DNA from 3 places in the Rothia amarae genome. Region 1 is predicted to be linked to each of the others. Evidence: predicted binding sites of a transcription regulator. Region 1 holds the regulator's gene; each other region holds the start of a gene.
What was found. Region 1 encodes LexA, which represses DNA repair genes until DNA is damaged. Its sites were predicted from a motif close to TCGAACANNTGTTCGA; they were not measured.

Region 1 (3,283 bases):
GGGGCGTAATAATTATGCCTGCTTGCACAAGGTAGAAGGTGGATATCCCGAAGATGAGGGAGAAACCCTTTTTGACATGGATACTTCCACGGGTTCTACGGGAAAACTCGGCGAAGAAATTTTACGTTTGCGGAAATGGGTGGACACTACAGATACCGGTGACCGCGATGAGTTGATGCCTGGTGTATCGGATCGCGCGTGGCGGCAGGTTTCTGTCTCTTCTGCAGAATGCTTAGGTAAGCGGTGTCCTTTGGTGGATTCTTGCTTTAGCGAGTTAGCTCGTGCCCGGGCATCTGAATCCGACATTGTGATTACCAATCATGCCTTACTAGCCATTAACGCTTTTGAAGGTATCGGCGTTTTGCCCGAGCATGAAGTCGTGATTATTGATGAGGCCCATGAGCTTGCTGATCGGGTGACCGGCGCGGTGACAGGTGCACTCTCTCCACTGATGATTTCTTCAGCAGCGAGGTCTATTCGCAAGCATACCAAGGCTAGCCATGAACCTCTTGAACAAGCCGGACGGGCATTGGACCAGGCTCTCGATGGTGTGCCTGCCGAATTGCTGCCCAAGGGGTTACCGCCGCGAGTTGCATCAGCACTACAGGCAGTACGAGATTCTGCTCGCGCGGCCCTTTCTGACACCAAGTCAGATTCTAAAGATACGGACGCTGGCAGACAGATGGCACGCGCCAAAGTCACTGAGGTGCTAGAACTTGCCGAACGAATGCTGGGTGTCAATGATGAACACGAGGTGGTATGGGTATCCCGCCAGGGGTCCTGGGAACCAGGACGGGGATACATAGCTGCCGATGATTCTGATCCTGCGACCTTGAACGTAGCACCGCTTTCAGTAGCGGGGCGCTTACGCGAAGGATTATTTGACGGTAGAACTGCGGTTCTTACCTCGGCAACTCTCACCGTAGGTGAGTCATTCGATGCTGCTGCAGGCGCCCTCGGGTTGCAGGGCCAGGGCGCACCGCGCTGGGAGGGTATCGACGTGGGGTCTCCCTTTGATTACCCCAAACAGGGAGTTCTATATCTAGCCTCCGACTTGCCCAAACCTGGGCGTGGTATTTCCGAAGAACAGCTCCAGCGAGTAGTGGAGTTAGTAGAAGCATCCCGCGGCGGCGCGCTCGGTTTATTTTCGTCCAAACGAGCAGCCGAATTAGCTGCAGAGTACGTGCGCGAACATACCGATTTGAATATTTTGGTGCAGGGGGAGTCCTCTCTGCGCGCTTTGGTGAAAGAATTTTCAGAGGATGTTAATTCCTGTCTCTTTGGCACCATGAGCCTCTGGCAAGGCGTTGATGTACCCGGTGATTCGTGTCGACTAGTGATGATGGATCGCATTCCGTTTCCTCGGCCCGACGATCCGCTGTCTGCCGCACGCACCCGTGCCGTTGCACAGAATGGCGGAAACGGTTTTATGGCTGTTTCTGCTTATCATGCGGCTATCCGCATGGCTCAGGGGGCCGGACGATTGATTCGTTCGGTGGGGGACCGCGGCGTCGTCGCTGTTCTGGATTCACGCATAGCAACCCAACGCTACGGTTCGTATATTGTGCGAGCGCTACCGCCGTTTTGGACGACGCAACGTACTGAAATTGTCATCGGTGCTTTGGAACGATTAGCAGCATCGGTGAATAAAGAATAGTCTCTGGAATGAACGGGGAAGTCCGTTGATTTAACCTCAAAGCGGGGCGCGAATACTCAATTCGCGCCCCGCATTGTGCGGTTGAAAAATATATTAGAGGCTTCTGAGAACCGAAACTACCTTGCCCATGATTGTTGCTTGATCTCCAAGAATGGGCTCATATTGAGTGTTCTGTGGCAACAACCAGGTATGCCCATCTCGCTGGCGAAACGTCTTTACCGTTGCCTCATCGTCCAAGAGCGCAGCCACGATGTCGCCATTGTTGGCGGTATTTTGGGTGCGGACTACTACCCAGTCACCATCGCAGATCGCGGCATCTACCATTGAATCTCCCTTGACGCGCAACATGAAGAGTTCTCCATTACCTACAATTTGGCGGGGGAGAGTCATGACATCTTCAATGGACTGCTCGGCAGTGATGGGGCCACCAGCGGCGATTCGACCTACCAAAGGAACGGTCGCTGTCTCGGCAGATGACTGGTCAAACTGAGGTAATTGAATGAGCTGAGCGAACGATTCAGTGGGAGCAGTTTTTCCTTCGGTAGCTTCCTCGTTAAGAATTTCAAGAGCGCGAGGTCGTTTGGGATCACGTCTGATGTACCCCAACTCTTCCAGACGGTTGAGCTGGTGCGTCACCGAGGACAGCGAAGCCAGCCCGACGATGTCTCCGATTTCTCGCATAGAAGGAGGGTATCCGCGCGTTTCGATTTCCTCCGAGATAGCCGTGAGGATTTTCTGTTGACGCGCAGTGAGCGGACGGCGCGCTGCGGGGCTTGCGCTCGGGTCAGCGTGGTTCTTGATGTCGCTCACAGTGTTTCTCCTTGATGCTTATCTTGTCAGACCCCCTCAGCAGAATATGTAGAGAACTTGCATGTTCGAGAAAGAGGGTGTGCTTTCCCTCAACTTTAATGCAAATCCCATCGAAAACCAAACATTTGTTCTAATAAATCTCGACTATGTTCGAATTATCTGATAGAACATATATACGACCTTCGAACAGATATTCGAATCAAATGTTCGAAGGGCCTCACACATCACTCAAAAGGAGAGTTCACATGAGCGCATATTCGCTTTCGCCTCATGCGGCACCCAAACGATTGACTTCTACCCGCCGCTCCACCCCAATTCGTCCGCAACAAAAGGTTTCTTCTAAGCCTTCACCGCGCTGGAAACTTACGCGCCGAGGAAAGCTTCTCTTCAGGGGATTGCCGTTGATCACATTAGCTGCGCTTATAGTGCTGGGAGCCATCGCACTTATTAACCCTTCAGAAGCTCATGCAGGGAAAGAGGGAGCCTCCAGCGTGGTTACGCAGGAAATTACCGTCCAGGGTGGGCAAACTCTATGGGATATTGCGTTAGAAGTTGAAACTTCTGCTGATACTCGCGACGTCGTACAACAGATCATCGAAATTAATGATTTGAAGGGGAGTTCTATCGATGCGGGGCAACGGTTAGAAATTCCTCTATACGCTGAGAAATAAGAGCATCGATGGGTCAAGCTCGTTAGACTTTAGCTGTGACTGAAGCTATGGAAAATCTTGAAAATTTACCTCTCCGAGAAGACCTGCGAGGGCGTTCTCCCTATGGTGCTCCTATGTTGGACGTGCCGGTCACCCTGAATGTCAA
Region 2 (3,283 bases), on a different contig from region 1:
ACCACGATGAGGGTATTGCCCATGTTGCGCAGTTTGACGAGAGTTTCAATCAGACGGCGGTTATCGCGCTGGTGGAGACCGATGGAAGGCTCATCTAATACGTAGAGAACACCGGTCAGTCCGGAACCAATCTGTGTTGCCAGGCGGATGCGCTGCGCCTCACCACCTGAGAGTGTGGCTGCGGGGCGGGAAAGTGTGAGGTAGTCTAGTCCGACGTCGAGCAGGAACTGCAGACGGGCATCAATTTCGCGCAGTACGAGTTCAGCGATCTTTGCTTCACGATCGTTGAGTTCGAGTTTGCGCATGAAGGTGAGGGACTCGCGCATGGGCATACCTGTAACGTCTGCAATCGATTTTCCACCCACTAGCACAGCCAAAATGGTGGGGTTGAGACGAGCGCCATTACAGGCTTCACAGGCGACATTGCGCATGTACTGCTCGTAACGGTCCTTCGACCAGTCAGACTCGGTTTCCTCGTGTTTGCGCTTGATGTAGGCGTAGACGCCTTCAAAGCCCGAAGTGTAGCGGCGTTCGCGGCCGAAACGGTTCTTGTAAGAAACCGTCACTTTGAAGTCTTTGCCGTTGAGTACGGCTTTCTTCGCTCTCGCGGGGAGGTCTTTCCACGGGGTGTTGAGGTCAAACCCTACCTCTTTACCCAAGCCTTTAAGCAGGCGTAGCCAGTATTCGGTAGTGGCTTTACCCTGCGACCAGGGAGCGATAGCGCCTTCACCCAGTGTCAAATCTGCGTTAGGAATAACGAGTTCTTCATCGACCTGCAACTTGGAGCCTATGCCGTCACACGCCGAACAGGCGCCAAAAGGTGAGTTGAAAGAGAAAGCGCGCGGCTCAATCTCATCAATCTGCAACGGGTGGTTATTGGGGCAGGAAAGATTTTCGCTGAACGTCCGAACGCGTTCGGGTGAATCTGCAGGTTCATCCACTAAATCCACCATGACGCGACCGTCTGCAAGTTTCAGAGCGGTTTCGATGGAGTCGGTGAGGCGCTGATGTACAGATTCTTTGATGACCAGGCGATCTACTACCACCTCGATGGTGTGCTTATACTGCTTTTCAAGCCTAGGCGGTTCGGAGAGCTGAATGGTTTCGCCATCTACGCGCGCACGCGAATATCCCTGTAACGCAAGATCTTTAAACAGATCAACGAATTCGCCCTTACGCGCGGATATAACGGGAGCGAGCACCTGCAGTTTGGTGCGCTCAGGCAAACTCATGAGCTGATCGACAATCTGCTGGGGAGTTTGCTGCGTAATTTCCTCACCGCATTCAGGACAGTGCGGGCGACCAATGCGCGACCATAGCAGGCGCATGTAGTCGTAAATCTCGGTAATAGTACCCACGGTAGAACGAGGGTTCTTAGAGGTGGACTTCTGATCGATGGAAACAGCCGGGGATAGACCTTCGATGAAGTCGACGTCGGGCTTATCTACCTGCCCCAAAAACATGCGGGCATAGGATGAGAGCGACTCAACGTATCGACGCTGTCCTTCAGCAAAAATGGTGTCAAAAGCCAAAGATGATTTGCCTGAACCCGAAAGTCCGGTGAAAACCACCATAGCGTTACGAGGAATTGTGAGGTCCACATTCTTCAAATTATTCTCGCGAGCGCCTTGTACGTGAATGTGAGTGAGGTCCTGTACGCCGGTTTGAGCAGGAGCTTTAGCCATCATGGTCCTTTGACTGTGGGGAATCAGTGTCTTGAGCAAACAGCTCACTTCGAAGATATATTCTAGTACGAAATAGTGGCCCAGTTGAGTTGGTTTTTTCGGCTGTTGGCTTATTTGTTCTCTCAGCTCGTCGGCAGTACTAGTGTGCTCTGGAGTTTGTTTATCTGCACAATTATCATTGAGCTATGAATACTCCCGCAGGAAACCTGATTGTTGACCATCCCCGCTATACGATTCGTTCCATTTCTGTGTCTGATATGGATAATAATGTTTATCTTTTGACCTCTAAGCAGAGTGGCGAGCAAGTTTTGATTGACGCCGCAGATCAGTTTGAGCAGATTAAGGAGTTTGTTCGAGCTGCGGCAGAAGAAGATGCTCCTAATACACATTCCACATCGTTGAAAGATGTTTTGACAACCCACGGGCATTGGGATCATATTCGTGCGCTCAAAGATGTTTCTTCTCATTACTCGGCGACTACTGTGGCGGGTCAGATGGACGCCGGAGCTATTGCTGAGCAGGAGAAAGTTGAGGTGGAGCGTACCCTACTCGGAGATGAAGAGCTGACCTATGATTCCTGGATTCTTCAGACCATCCATTTGACTGGACATACTCCGGGTTCTATTGCCTTTGTTTTGGATGATGAAGACGAAGCTTACCCCACCGTTATTTTCACCGGTGATTCGTTGTTTCCTGGCGGCGTCGGCAAGACTAACTCTCCCGAAGATTTTCAGAGCCTGCTTCACGATGTAAAAACCAAGATCTTCGACCGTTTCGATGATTCGACAGTTGTGCTCCCGGGGCATGGTAATGCCACTACGTTGGGTGTTGACCGCGGGAACCTTGAAGAATGGGAAGAACGCGGCTGGTAAAACGCTTTAGTTCTTCACAGATAAACGGAGAAAATAAGGGCTTCCGCTCAAATGAGCGGGAGCCCTTATTTCTATCTTTGTGAACCTTTTTCAGTTGCGTAAAAGGCTTAGGAGAGACCGTACATGTTGCCGTTCTCGTCGAAGCCCATCTGACCTGCTGCAGGGGTCTTTGCCAAACCGGGCATGGTACGCATGGTGCCGCAGATGGCGTAAACGTATCCTGCGCCAGCAGCCAAACGTACTTCACGAACAGGAAGAGTCCAGCCGGTGGGTGCACCCTTGAGTGAAGGATCGGATGAGATGGAGAGGTGGGTCTTTGCAATAACTACGGGGAGATCGCCAAAGCCGAGCTCTTCGAAGCGCTTGAGCTGCTTCTTCGCTGCGGGAGCAACCTCGATGCCGTCAGCACCGTAAACCTTGGTTGCAACCTTCTCAATCTTGGTTTCCAGTGAGTCAGAGTCTTCGTAGGTGTAGACCAAGTCGCTCTTGTCGTCACATGCTTCGACAACAGCTTCAGCAAGCTCGGTGACACCTGCGCCACCTTCTGCAACACCGCGGTGGATAGCGACGCGAGCGCCAGCTTCCTCTGCGATTTCGCGGATGGCGTCGTGTTCTGAGTCGAAGTCGGTGGGGAATGCGTTGATAGCAACAACCGGCTGAACACCGAAGCTACGAACGATTTCGATGTGCTTCTGGAGGTTAGCTGCGCCTGCCTTAACGTCTGAA
Region 3 (3,283 bases), on a different contig from region 1:
TGTGGCCTCCCTACTGTGTTTCTATTAGCTCTGCATTAACCCTATTCCTGTTTTCTCCTAAAGAACCCTAAATATGGTCACAGAATAATTTTCTGAGAGGCAGGGCACCCTAGTTGCCTCGGGATTAGGAGCCCTCAGTACAAATAAGATGCCCTTATGCCTCATCAGAACTTACTTTTAGCCCATATAGAGTTACGGTTTCTTCGGTCCATGTTCGAAGTTCTGGCACAGTGAAATGAAGCGGGTATTCGCTTCGTCTTCACCAATACTGACGCGTACACCCTCGGTACCAAAAGCTCGCACAGACAGTGCGACTTCCTCGGCTCGTCGAGCAAACTCAGGAGAGTGCTCGCCCAATGCCAGCCACACGAAATTAGCGCGGGTCTCAGGAATCCACCAACCTAAATCTTCAAGCGCTTTTTTGACTCGCTCTCTCTCAGAAACTAAGTGCCGCACCCGATCCATCACTACATCGTGGTGCTTTACCGAGGCGATAGCAGCCTCTTCCGCCAGAGAAGTCACTGCAAAAGGAGTAGCGGCAACGCGAAGATACTGGGTTATCTCCGGGTGAGAAATTGAATAGCCCACACGCAACCCAGCCAAGCCCTGGGCTTTAGAGAAAGTACGCAACACTACGACGTTGGTGTAGTCGGGGTAAATGTCCAAACCGTTGACCGGAGGTTCTTCACCCTCTGGAATTTCTGAGGCGGAGCAGAACTCGAAGTAAGCCTCATCAATTACTACCACCACGTGGGAAGGAACTTTCTCTAGGAAATCCCGTACCTGGGTTTCGGTAAGCGCCGGACCAGTAGGGTTGTTAGGAGTACAGAGAAGAATGACGCGGGTGTGCTCAGTGATAGCCGCCAGCATTGCTTCTAAATCATGTGAACCGTCAGCTTTATTGGGAACCTGGATACTTTCAGCACCGGCTAGCCCCACACAAATAGGATATGCCTCGAACGAGCGCCACGCGTAGATAACCTCGTCTTTCTTACCGTCGTCCTGGGCGCCAGCGAAAGTAGAAAGAATCTGGATGAGCGCGCCCAAGCTCCCACCACCAGTCACAATATCCTCTGGATCAACACCTAGCTGTTCGCCCAGAACCCCACGCAAACGAGTGGAGAGGGGATCCGGGTAGCGATGCACAGTATCAAACTGGGAAAGAATGTCAGCAACTTCTGGTACAGGTCCCCAGGGGTTCTCATTCGAAGAAAGTTTGAACTGCTCCAGCCCCTCTACCGCTACAGGAGGCTTGCCCGCTGCGTATTTAGGCAGCCGGTCAAAAACCGGGCGGGGAGAAGGATTCAGCTTACTTTCCGTTTCAAGATATGCATTTACATCAGTCATGGTTCTCATCATAGTTGTTCTAGCTCACACAGTCTCTACCCTTATATGAGTTCTCGCTTGTTGCTTTCAGTATGGCATTTCTCTTAATTTTTAGAAGCTATATTCTAATACTGATACATATTTTAGAATTTATGTTCTATTCTTAAGGCATGAAAGCAGTGATTCTCGCGCGCCTCACTTCCCCAGCGCCCGCAACTTACCCCACCGCCGACGTCCGCGTGCCCGCAGGGTTCCCCTCCCCCGCCCAGGACTATTCAGCAACCACCTTGGATTTAAACGAGGTTCTCATTCATGATCGAGCAGCAACTTTCATTCTGCGCGTTTACGGAGATTCCATGGTGGATGCAGGAATCTCAGATGGGGACGAAATTATCGTAGATCGATCCCTTGAACCTCATGAGGGCGCCATCGTCGTCGCAGCATTAGACGGGGAATTCACCGTCAAAAGATTCCGCCGCAGCCCCGACGGTCAAGGCTGGCTACTTCCCGAAAATCCCGCCTACCCCGCTATCCCCATCTCTGAATACGCAGATTTTATGATTTTTGGAGTAGTAACGAGGTGCCTTCACCATGTGGGCTAAAGCCCTCTCTGCTAAGGATTTTCAAAACCACCCTCCGCCCGCCATCCTTCACGCCCAGAACCAGAGTTCGATATCCTGCCAACCCAGCAGTCCTCCATCCTTGGTTCTCCCCGAACATAAGCCTCAGCTACTCTACTTCCACGTCGACATCAACTCTTGCTATGCCTCCTGCGAGCGCATTCTCGACCCTTCATTGAACGGCAAGCCTGTAGTAGTGCTCTCTAATAACGACGGTTGCATGGTGGCGCTCTCAGCAGAGGCAAAAGCAATGGGTTACCGGCTGGGGGAACCCTGGTTCAAGGTAAAAGAAGGAGCTGAAGCGCGAGGGGTTATTGCCCGGTCGTCGAATTATGAGTTATACGGCGACATTAGTAACCGGGTAATGGAGGTTTTGCGCGAGTATGCCCAGGGGTTTGAGCAATATAGCATTGACGAGGCGTTTCTGACGGTTCGTCTATCTACTCGCCAAGCCGCGCATATTGCCCGGTGCATCAAGGACGATATTGCAAGACGCATCGGCGTGCCGGTGTGTGTAGGGGTTGCTGCTACTAAAACTTTGGCCAAACTCAGCAATAAGACCGCTAAGAATGTTCCCCGCCTGGGCGGGGTATGTGTGTGGAATCTACTGCCCTCTGGACGCCGTGCCCATCTTTTCCACCATTTACCGGTGGATCAGCTATGGGGAGTTGCCTCAAGGACTCGCAAGAAATTAGCCAGCATGGGAATTATTTCTATCGGAGATTTAGCGACCGCCGATCTTTCTACTATTCGTAAACGGTTCTCTATAGTGCTCATGCGCACGGTATTAGAGTTGCGGGGGACGTCCTGCATCCCCTTAGAACCAGTGCGGAAATTTAAAGATCAGTTGATTTATTCAAGATCGTTCTCTTACCCCATTGTTGATCGAGAAGATATGGCTCAGGTAATGAGTGTTTATGCGCAAAGGGCTTCTAAGAGATTAGTTCGCGATGGACAGCAGGCGAAACTTTTGACTGCTTTTTGCGCTACAAGTTTTTACGGGAAGAACATGGTTTTCCCTACCTCCGCGGTCACGTTACAGGCACGAACCGCTGACCCCGCAGTGCTGACTAAAGCAGCGCTTACTCTATTAGATCGTACCGATTTTGATGGTCCCCGTTATGCAAGGGCGGGGATTATGCTGACGGATCTCGCTCCGGAGGATTCCTCTATTGCATTTGAGATGTTTCAGTACAGTCATGAAAGAAGAAACGTTGCCTCTCTGATTTCTCAGGTGGAAGAAAAATGCGGGGAGGGATCACTCGGCTTAGGCAGAGCGGGCTTCACTCGTAAACCGGTGTGGGAGATGAAGAGAGAGCTTCTCTCGCGCCGAGGAA

Region 2: uvrA (excinuclease ABC subunit UvrA) is a predicted target of LexA. The motif match lies at 1,735-1,750, and genes of this name have one in related genera.
Region 3: ACFR81_RS09940 (LexA family protein) is a predicted target of LexA. The motif match lies at 1,471-1,486, and genes of this name have one in related genera.

The regions. Positions count from the first base shown of each region.
Region 1 is NZ_JBHUCN010000014.1:111,672-114,954, forward strand. It holds gene ACFR81_RS09470 (ATP-dependent DNA helicase) at 1-1,657, shown strand, start outside; gene lexA (transcriptional repressor LexA) at 1,751-2,467, opposite strand; gene ACFR81_RS09480 (LysM peptidoglycan-binding domain-containing protein) at 2,713-3,138, shown strand; gene ACFR81_RS09485 (histidinol-phosphate transaminase) at 3,174-3,283, shown strand, end outside.
Region 2 is NZ_JBHUCN010000005.1:61,812-65,094, forward strand. It holds gene uvrA (excinuclease ABC subunit UvrA) at 1-1,685, opposite strand, end outside; gene ACFR81_RS01700 (MBL fold metallo-hydrolase) at 1,871-2,557, shown strand; gene ACFR81_RS01705 (formate--tetrahydrofolate ligase) at 2,665-3,283, opposite strand, start outside.
Region 3 is NZ_JBHUCN010000015.1:48,770-52,052, reverse strand. It holds gene ACFR81_RS09950 (thiamine pyrophosphate-dependent enzyme) at 1-1, opposite strand, end outside; gene ACFR81_RS09945 (histidinol-phosphate transaminase) at 193-1,347, opposite strand; gene ACFR81_RS09940 (LexA family protein) at 1,497-1,928, shown strand; gene ACFR81_RS09935 (Y-family DNA polymerase) at 1,918-3,283, shown strand, end outside.